4 regions of the Serratia sarumanii genome follow, and region 2 is predicted to be linked to each of the others. Evidence: predicted binding sites of a transcription regulator. Region 2 holds the regulator's gene; each other region holds the start of a gene.

Region 1 (2,202 bases), 790 kb from region 2:
GCTGCGTGAGCGCATTTGCGCGCTGTGCGCCGAACGCGGCGTCACCGCGCGCGCGGAAGAGGTGATGGTCACCGCCGGCTCGCAGCAGGCATTGGATTTGGTGATGCGCGCCATCGTCAACCCCGGCGACGTGTTCGTGGTGGAGCGCCCGACCTACCTGGCGGCGCTGCAAACGCTGGAGCTGGCGGAAGCCAACATCATGTCGGTCTCGTCCGACAGCGACGGCATGGTGGTGGAAGAGTTGGCCGAGCTGCTGAAAACCCAGCGCATCAAGGGCGTATACGTGGTGCCGAACTTCGGCAATCCCAGCGGCATCACCCTGAGCGCCGCGCGCCGCGAACTGCTGGTGAAACTGGCCGCCGAACATAACTTCCTGATCATCGAAGACGATCCGTACGGCGAGCTGCGTTTCACCGAAGAGCGCCACCCGACGCTGCATCAGGTGTCGCAGCGGGTGCTGGGCAACACCGACCACATCATCTATACCTCGACCTTCTCCAAGATCCTGGCGCCGGGCTTGCGGTTGGGCTGGGCGATCCTGCCGCCGTTCCTGCTGCATAAAGTGGCGATCATCAAGCAGGCGGCGGATCTGCACGCCAGCGCGCTGTCGCAGAGCATCGTCGAATGCTACCTCGGCCTGGATCGCCTGCCGGCGCAGATCGACAAGATCCGCGCCGCCTACAAGCAAAAGGGCGAGATCCTGGCCGGTTTGGTGGAGCAGGAGCTGGGCGACTACATCACCTTCGATAAGCCGAAGGGCGGCATGTTCCTGTGGGCGCGTTTCCGCCAGCCGTTCAACGCCACCGAATGGCTGAATACCACGCTGCAGCAGGGCGTGGTGTTCGTGCCGGGGGAATACTTCTTCTCCGACAACCCGGATCGTTCGACCTTCCGCCTGTCGTTCGCCACCGCCACCGAGCAACAAATGCAGGAAGCGGTGGCGCGCCTGCGCCGTTCGCTGTAATCCCCGCGGCGGCGGAGCGCATGCCCGCCGCCGACATCAAACTGCCATCTTCACTTCACTCTCCTGTCACATGGCTGTCACTTTTTAGTTATTTTTCTGTCATCCGCGCATGGCATGTTAGCTTCCGAACAAAAAACTGATTCTTTTCGCTCACGCGCTTTTACACCAGCTTTTTTCAGGAGTTAGGCATGCTCACCTACGCTATTCGCAAAACCACGCTGTGCGTCGCATTGACCCTGGCGGTCAGCACTCAGGCGCTGGCGGCGACCGAGATCCCGTTCTGGCATTCGATGGAAGGCGAACTGGGTAAGGAAGTGGACTCCCTGGCGGATCGCTTCAACCAGTCGCACAGCGACGTCAAGATTGTGCCGGTTTACAAAGGCAACTACGAACAGAGCCTGGCGGCGGGCATCGCCGCTTACCGCTCCGGCAAGGCGCCGGCGATCCTGCAGGTTTACGAGGTGGGCACCGCCACCATGATGGCCAGCAAGGCCATCAAACCGGTCTATGAAGTGTTTAAAGAGGCCGGCATCAACTTCGACGAGTCGGTGTTCGTGCCGACGGTAGCCGGCTATTACACCGACAACAAGAGCGGCCATCTGCTGTCGCAGCCGTTCAACAGCTCTACGCCGGTGCTGTACTACAACAAAGACGCCTTCAAGAAGGCCGGCCTGAACCCGGATCAGCCGCCGAAAACCTGGCAGGAGCTGGCAGCGGATACCGCCAAACTGCGTGAGGCCGGCATGAAGTGCGGCTACGCCAGCGGTTGGCAGGGCTGGATCCAGCTGGAGAACTTCAGCGCCTGGCACGGCGTGCCGTTCGCCAGCGAAAACAACGGTTTCGGCGGCACCAACGCCAAGCTGGAGTTCAACAAGCCGCTGCAGGTCAAGCATATCGCGCTGCTGGAGGCGATGAACAAGAAGGGCGATTTCACCTACTTCGGCCGCAAAGACGAATCCACCGAGAAGTTTTATAACGGCGACTGCGCCATCACCACCGCTTCTTCCGGTTCGCTGGCGGACATCAAGCACTACGCCAAATTCAACTACGGCGTCGGCATGATGCCGTACGACGCCGACGCGAAAAACGCGCCGCAGAACGCCATCATCGGCGGGGCCAGCCTGTGGGTGATGAACGGCAAAGACGCCGCCACCTACAAGGGCGTGGCCGAGTTCCTGCAGTACCTGGCGCAGCCGGAAATCGCCGCCGAATGGCACCAGAAGACCGGCTATCTGCCG
Region 2 (2,202 bases):
GTCCATCCGGCGGGTCTGCTCCTGCATGGTGCCGAGCGCCTTGCTGCGCAGCGAACCGTCCTGCTCTTCGTCGCCCATCATCTCCAGATAGCCCTGCAGCACCGTCAGCGGCGTGCGCAGCTCATGGCTGACGTTGGCGAAGAAGTTGCGCCGCGCCCCCTCCAGCTGGCGCATCTGGGTGACGTCGCGCGCCACCATCAGCAACTGCCCTTCGGAATAGGGCATCACGCGGAATTCGACGTAGTGTTCGTTGTTCAGCTGCAGCGTCAGCGGGCGTGAGAACTCCTGCTGTTGCAGATAGTGGCTGAATTCCGGATAACGCAGCAGGTTGAGGATGTGCTGGCCGTTGTCTTCCGGCCAGCGAAAGCCGAGCAGATGCTGCGCCAGCCCATTGCACCAGAAGATGTTGCCTTCAACGGTGGTCATCACCACCGCATCAGGCAGCGATTCGGCCCCGCTGCGAAAGCGCTTGATCAGCAACGCCAGCTCGCGCCGGCGGCGGCGATTGCGCTGCTGCATCTGATACAGGCCATAGAACAGCGGCTCCCAGCTCCAGCGGCCGGGCGGCGGTGTCATACTGCGGTCGATCCACAGCCAATGGGAGAGTTTGAGCTGGTTGTAGAAATTCCACACCAGCGCCGCCAGAGCGGAGGCCAGCAGGAACCAGGGCAGATAACCGAAAATCAGCCCCAGCAGTAAGGCGGGCAGACAGAAAAGAGCCAGCTCCAGAGCCAGCCTCTTCCACGACAGACGTTCTAACACGGCATATTCTCCAGCGCAGCGCGATCAATAGCGCGTTGAGAACCGGTAGCCGGTGCCCCGAACGGTTTGAACCATTTTATCATGCCCACTGGTTTCTAACGCCTTGCGGAGCCGACGGATATGCACGTCAACGGTACGGTCTTCCACATAAACGTTAGTGCCCCAGACGTGATTAAGCAACTGCTCACGGCTATAAACCCGCTCCGGGTGGGTCATAAAGAAGTGCAGCAGCTTGAACTCGGTCGGCCCCATGTCCAGCGCCTGATCGTTCGCCATCACGCGGTGGGAGGACGGATCCAGGCTCAGCCCTTGCATTTCAATCACCTCTTCCACCGCCATCGGTGAAATGCGGCGCATGACCGCTTTGATGCGCGCCACCAGTTCCTTGGGCGAGAACGGCTTGGTGATGTAATCATCCGCCCCCACTTCCAGACCGCGCACCCGGTCTTCCTCTTCGCCGCGCGCGGTCAGCATCATCACCGGGATATCGCGGGTCAGCGCTTCGCGCTTCATATGTTTGATAAACTGAATGCCGGAACCGCCGGGCAACATCCAGTCGAGCAACACCAAATCAGGGAACGGCTCAGACAGGCGCGTCACGGCGCTGTCATAATCCTCGGCTTCCAACGGTTGGTAACCATTCTGTTCCAACACAAAGCACACCATCTCACGGATCGGCGCTTCGTCTTCCACCACCAGTATGCGTCTTGCCATCGTCAATCCTGCCAATGTGTTAGCGACTTTGCGGGCGCCATTATGCGTCAGTTTTGTGACACTTTTATGAAAAAAAGCGGCTGTTATAGGCAGTAAGCATAGCGATTATTTCCCGGCGCAAAGAAAAATCATCCGGTTGTCATCATCATTGCGCCGGGACAGCCGCCGCCGCGGCCTTTATAATCATCGCCATTACCTTTGCATCCGGGAGTGTCATGCGCCTGATCCACACCTCTGACTGGCACCTTGGCCAGTACTTTTTCACCAAAAGCCGCGCCGCCGAGCACCAGGCTTTTCTGAACTGGCTGATCGAGCAGATCGAGCAGCAGCAGGTGGATGCGCTGATCGTCGCCGGGGATCTGTTCGATACCGGTTCGCCGCCCAGCTACGCCCGCGAGCTGTACAACCGCTTCGTGGTGGAGCTGCAGCGCACCGGCTGTCAGTTGGTGGTGCTGGGCGGCAACCACGACTCGGTGGCGACGCTGAACGAATCGCGGGAACTGCTCTCCTGCCTGAACACCACGGTGATCGCGAGCGCGCAGGGCTCCCTTGAGCAGCAGATCGTGGTGCTGAACCGGCGCGACGGCCAGCCGGGCGCGGTGCTGTGCGCCATTCCTTTTCTGCGGCCGCGCGATCTGCTCACCAGCCGCGCCGGCGAATCCGGCGCGCAAAAACAGCAGGCGCTGCAGGAAGCTATCGCCGAACATTACCAGGCGCTGTATCAGG
Region 3 (2,202 bases), 530 kb from region 2:
CTTTGGCGTCGGCGGCGACGATCTGGCTGGAGTGCGCGTGGTCGGCGGTGACGATCACCAGCGTGTTGCCGTCGGCGCGGGCGAAGGCCAGCGCTTTTTGCACCGCCTCGTCCAGATCGACGGTCTCACCAATCTGCCCGCACGGGTTGGCGGCGTGATCCTGCTTATCGATCGACGCGCCCTCTACCTGCAGGAAGAAGCCGTTCGGGTTGTCTTTCAGCAGCGCGATCGCTTTTTCGGTCATCGCCGCCAGCGTTGGCGTGGCCGCGGTGCGAGCCGGGTTGTTTTCGCAGGTCACCGCCGGTTTGTCGAGGTTGCCGTGATAGCTGGCTTTCGGCCCCAGCCAGCGCACCGGCATGTTGCCGTCGGCGAACAGGCCCAGCAGCGGTTTTTGCTGATTGGCCAGGGTAACGGCCTGCAGTTCATCCGCGTTGCTCACCCACTGATAACCTTGCGCCGCCGCTTGATCTTTCAGCGATTTTCCTTGCCATTCGCCGCTTTTCGCCAGTTGGTTGAAGGATTTCGCGCCGCCGCCCAGCGTGACGTCGGCACGGGTTTTCAGCAACTGCTCGGTGATGGAACCGCGGCCGCCGTTTTCCAGCGCGTTAGCGGCACATTTCTCGCTGGTTTCCTCCGGGCCGTAGCATTTGCGCGAGGTAACGTGCGACACCAGCGCCGCCGGTGTGGCGTCCTGCAGTTCGGCGGTGGAGACGTTGCCGGTGGCCTTGCCGGCCGCCTTGGCGATCTCCAGCAGCGTCGGCTGGTCTTTGCCGTTCACGTCCACGCCGAGCGCGCCGTTATAGGTTTTCACCCCGGTGGCCCAGGCGGTGGCGGAGGCGGCGGAGTCGGTCACGTAATCCGGTTTGTGGGTTTTCTTGTCCAGCGAGTAGTGGGTGTATTGCCCGGTCAGCGGCAGGGCGTCGATGCCCTTGAAGTAACCGCCTGCGCCTTCGGCGTAGTTACGCGCGGCGGTGATCTCGGAATCCCCCATGCCGTCGCCAATCAGCAGGATCACGTTTTTCACCGTTTTGTCCGACAGCGACGCCTTCAGCGCGGCGGTCTGATCGCCGGCCAGACGACGGGCGCCGCCCGGTTCGGTGAGGGTGCCGCGCGCGGCGCGCTCGGTCAGGCCATCGACATTGGCCGAGGTTTCCGCCGCGATGGCGGAGGAACAGAGCAGGGCGGACAGCACGGCGCCGGCGATCAGGGATACAGCAGGTTGCATGGGGTAAGCTCCTTGTCGTAATACAACAATGTAAATAACATCAAATTGTTACGTAAGGAGAGTAGAGCAGAGGGATGACAATTTTATGACAGCGAAAGACGGGATGGCCCGGCGGCCACCCCGTTTGGCGTCAGGCCGCGCGCGCCGGGATAGCCAGCCCACGCTGCACCGCCGGCCGCGCCAGACCGCGCTCCAGCCACTGCGCGACGCGGGGGAAACTGTCGAACTCCACCAGCTCGCGGGCCTCATAAAAGCCGATCAGGTTACGCACCCAGCCCAGCAGCGAGATATCGGCGATGGTGTAGTCCGCGCCCATGATCCAGTCGCGGCCTTCCAGGCGCGTTTCCAGCACGCCGAGCAGGCGTTTCGATTCGTTTTTGTAGCGCTCCAGCGGCCGCTTGTCTTCATACTCGCGCCCGGCGAATTTGTGGAAGAAACCGAGCTGGCCGAACATCGGGCCGACGGCGGCCATCTGGAAGAACACCCACTGAATGGTTTCGTAACGCTGCGCCGGATCCTGCGGCAGGAAACGGCCGCTCTTTTCCGCCAGGTAGAGCAGAATGGCGCCGGATTCGAACAGCGGCAGCGGCCGGCCGCCGGGGCCGTCGGGATCGATGATCGACGGGATCTTGCCGTTCGGGTTCAGCGCCAGGAATTCCGGCGTCCAGGTTTCGTTGTTGCCGATTTCGATCAGGTGCGCTTCATAGGGCAGGCCGATCTCTTCCAGCATGATGGACACTTTGACGCCGTTCGGCGTCGGCAGGGAATAGAGCTGCAGCCTTTCAGGATGCTGAGCCGGCCAGCGTTTGACGATCGGGAATTGGGTGGAATCGAGCATGGAAACTCCTCGGGTTGGCGGGGTGGCTTAAGCGTACCCCGTGAGTATTGCAGTAAAACTACCCCGCCGCCGGGTTACACCGTGAGTTCAAAATGTGCTGCCAGCGCTTTTTTACCGGCAGGGGTCAGCTGCAACTCGC
Region 4 (2,202 bases), 400 kb from region 2:
GGAGCACTGTCATGAGCTACACCATTCTTACCGGCGATCGCGCCACCGGCCCACTGCATTTAGGCCACTTCGTCGGCTCGCTGCGCCAGCGCGTGGAACTGCAGCACCAGCATAACCAAACGGTGATGGTGGCGGATCTGCAAGGTCTGACCGACAACGGTAACAACCCGCAAAAAATCAGCGCCAACGTGCTCAACGTGGTGGCCGACTATCTGGCGGTGGGCATCGATCCGCATAAGACCACGATCTGCCTGCAGTCGGCGCTGCCGGCGTTGGCCGAGCTGACGATGTACTACCTTAATCTGGTCAGCGTGGCGCGGCTGGAGCGCAACCCGACGGTGAAAAACGAAATCGCCGAGAAGGATTTCGCCCGCAGTTTGCCGGCCGGTTTTTTGATCTATCCGGTCAGCCAGGCGGCGGACATCACCGCCTTTGGCGCCACCCACGTGCCGGTCGGTGAGGATCAGCTGCCGATGCTGGAGCAAACTAATGAGATCGTGCGGCGTTTCAACCACATCGTCGGCCAACCGATATTAACGGAGTGCCAGCCGCTGTTGAGCAACGTCGGGCGTCTGCCGGGGCTGGACGGGCAGGGCAAGATGTCGAAATCGCGCGGCAACGCCATCCAGCTTGGCGCCGGCGCCGACGAGGTGCACAAGGCGGTGATGAGCATGTTCACCGACCCCGGCCATCTCAACGTCAGCGATCCCGGCCGGGTGGAGGGCAACATGGTGTTCACCTACCTGGACGCCTTCTGCGAAGACGCCGCGCTGGTGGCGGATCTGAAGGCGCACTATCGGCGCGGCGGGTTGGGGGACGTGAAAATCAAACGGCTGCTGGAGGATTGCCTGCAGAGCCTGCTCGAGCCGATCCGCACCCGCCGCGCCGAATTCATCGCCGATAAAGGCGAGCTGACGCGCATCCTGCAGCACGGCACCCGCCGCGCGCATCAGGTCAGCCAGCAGACGCTGCAACAGGTCAAGACGGCGCTGGGGCTGGACTTCTTCACCCTGGCGTGAGGCGAACGCCGGGGCGGCACGCGTCACGCTCCGGCCATAAAACCATCATCCCACTGTCATAAACTTATCCGTTAATAGGTGCCCATAATGATTAGCCACTGAAACCAGAGAAATCATATGGCTCAGGCACTGTTAAAATTGGCACAGCACGACTTTCCAGGGCAGCACGCCGCCGCATCCCGCAAAGTATTGTCGGTAAAGGGACTCGGCAAGGCCTACAAAGCGCAGCAGCGCGTGCTGGATGACATCAATTTCGATCTGCACGCCGGCGAATTCGTGGCGGTGATCGGCCGCTCCGGCGCGGGCAAGTCCACGCTGCTGCACACCCTGAACGGCACCATTCCTTCCAGCTGCGGCGAGATGCTGCACTTCGAAGACGACGGCATCGCGCAGGATATCGCCCAGCTGGCCGGCCGCCAGATGCGCCAGTGGCGCGCGCGCTGCGGCATGATCTTCCAGGACTTCTGCCTGGTGCCGCGGCTGGACGTGATGACCAACGTGCTGCTGGGCCGTCTGAGCCACACTTCCACTCTGAAATCCTTCTTCAAACTGTTCGATGATACCGACCGCGCTCGCGCCATCGAGCTGTTGCAGTGGCTCAACATGCTGCCGCACGCGCTGCAGCGCGCCGAGCACCTCTCCGGCGGCCAGATGCAGCGCGTCGCCATCTGCCGCGCGCTGATGCAAAACCCGCAAATCCTGCTGGCCGATGAACCGGTGGCGTCGCTCGATCCGAAAAACACCCGCCGCATCATGGACGCGCTGCAGAAAATCAGCGAAGACGGCATCGCGGTGATGGTGAACCTGCACTCGGTCGAACTGGTGAAAGAGTATTGCTCGCGGGTGATCGGCATCGCCCACGGGAAGATCGTGTTTGACGGGCATCCTTCGCAACTGAACGAACGGATCCTGCACCAGCTGTATGGCGAAGAAGCCAATCAGATCCATTGAAGCACTTTTGACCTTTACCCTTTACACACAAGGCACACCTGATGAAAAAAGTATTGAGTCTGACCACCCTGATGGCCGGCGCGATGATGGTATTTAATGCTGCCGCAGCGGATGCGCCGAAAGAGCTGAACCTGGGCATTCTCGGCGGCCAGAACGCCACCCAGCAGATCGGCGATAACCAGTGCGTGAAGCAGTTCCTGGACAAAGAGCTGAACGTCGATACCAAGCTGCG

The links. Region 2 encodes PhoB, which activates phosphate uptake and scavenging genes when phosphate is short. Its sites were predicted from a motif close to CTGTCATAAAACTGNCNNAT; they were not measured.
Region 1: a site for PhoB is predicted at 1,028-1,047, ahead of ugpB (sn-glycerol-3-phosphate ABC transporter substrate-binding protein UgpB). Genes of this name have one in related genera too.
Region 3: a site for PhoB is predicted at 1,298-1,317, ahead of phoA (alkaline phosphatase). Genes of this name have one in related genera too.
Region 4: a site for PhoB is predicted at 1,062-1,081, ahead of phnC (phosphonate ABC transporter ATP-binding protein). Genes of this name have one in related genera too.

What each region holds. Positions count from the first base shown of each region.
Region 1 is NZ_CP124750.1:207,441-209,642, forward strand. Features, by position in the region: gene SSARUM_RS00945 (aminotransferase-like domain-containing protein) at 1-964, shown strand, start outside; gene ugpB (sn-glycerol-3-phosphate ABC transporter substrate-binding protein UgpB) at 1,153-2,202, shown strand, end outside.
Region 2 is NZ_CP124750.1:999,909-1,002,110, reverse strand. Features, by position in the region: gene phoR (phosphate regulon sensor histidine kinase PhoR) at 1-762, opposite strand, end outside; gene phoB (phosphate response regulator transcription factor PhoB) at 787-1,476, opposite strand; gene sbcD (exonuclease subunit SbcD) at 1,692-2,202, shown strand, end outside.
Region 3 is NZ_CP124750.1:1,532,476-1,534,677, forward strand. Features, by position in the region: gene phoA (alkaline phosphatase) at 1-1,225, opposite strand, end outside; gene SSARUM_RS07325 (glutathione S-transferase N-terminal domain-containing protein) at 1,356-2,063, opposite strand; gene SSARUM_RS07330 (ArsR/SmtB family transcription factor) at 2,138-2,202, opposite strand, start outside.
Region 4 is NZ_CP124750.1:1,400,631-1,402,832, forward strand. Features, by position in the region: gene trpS (tryptophan--tRNA ligase) at 12-1,019, shown strand; gene phnC (phosphonate ABC transporter ATP-binding protein) at 1,137-1,970, shown strand; gene phnD (phosphonate ABC transporter substrate-binding protein) at 2,012-2,202, shown strand, end outside.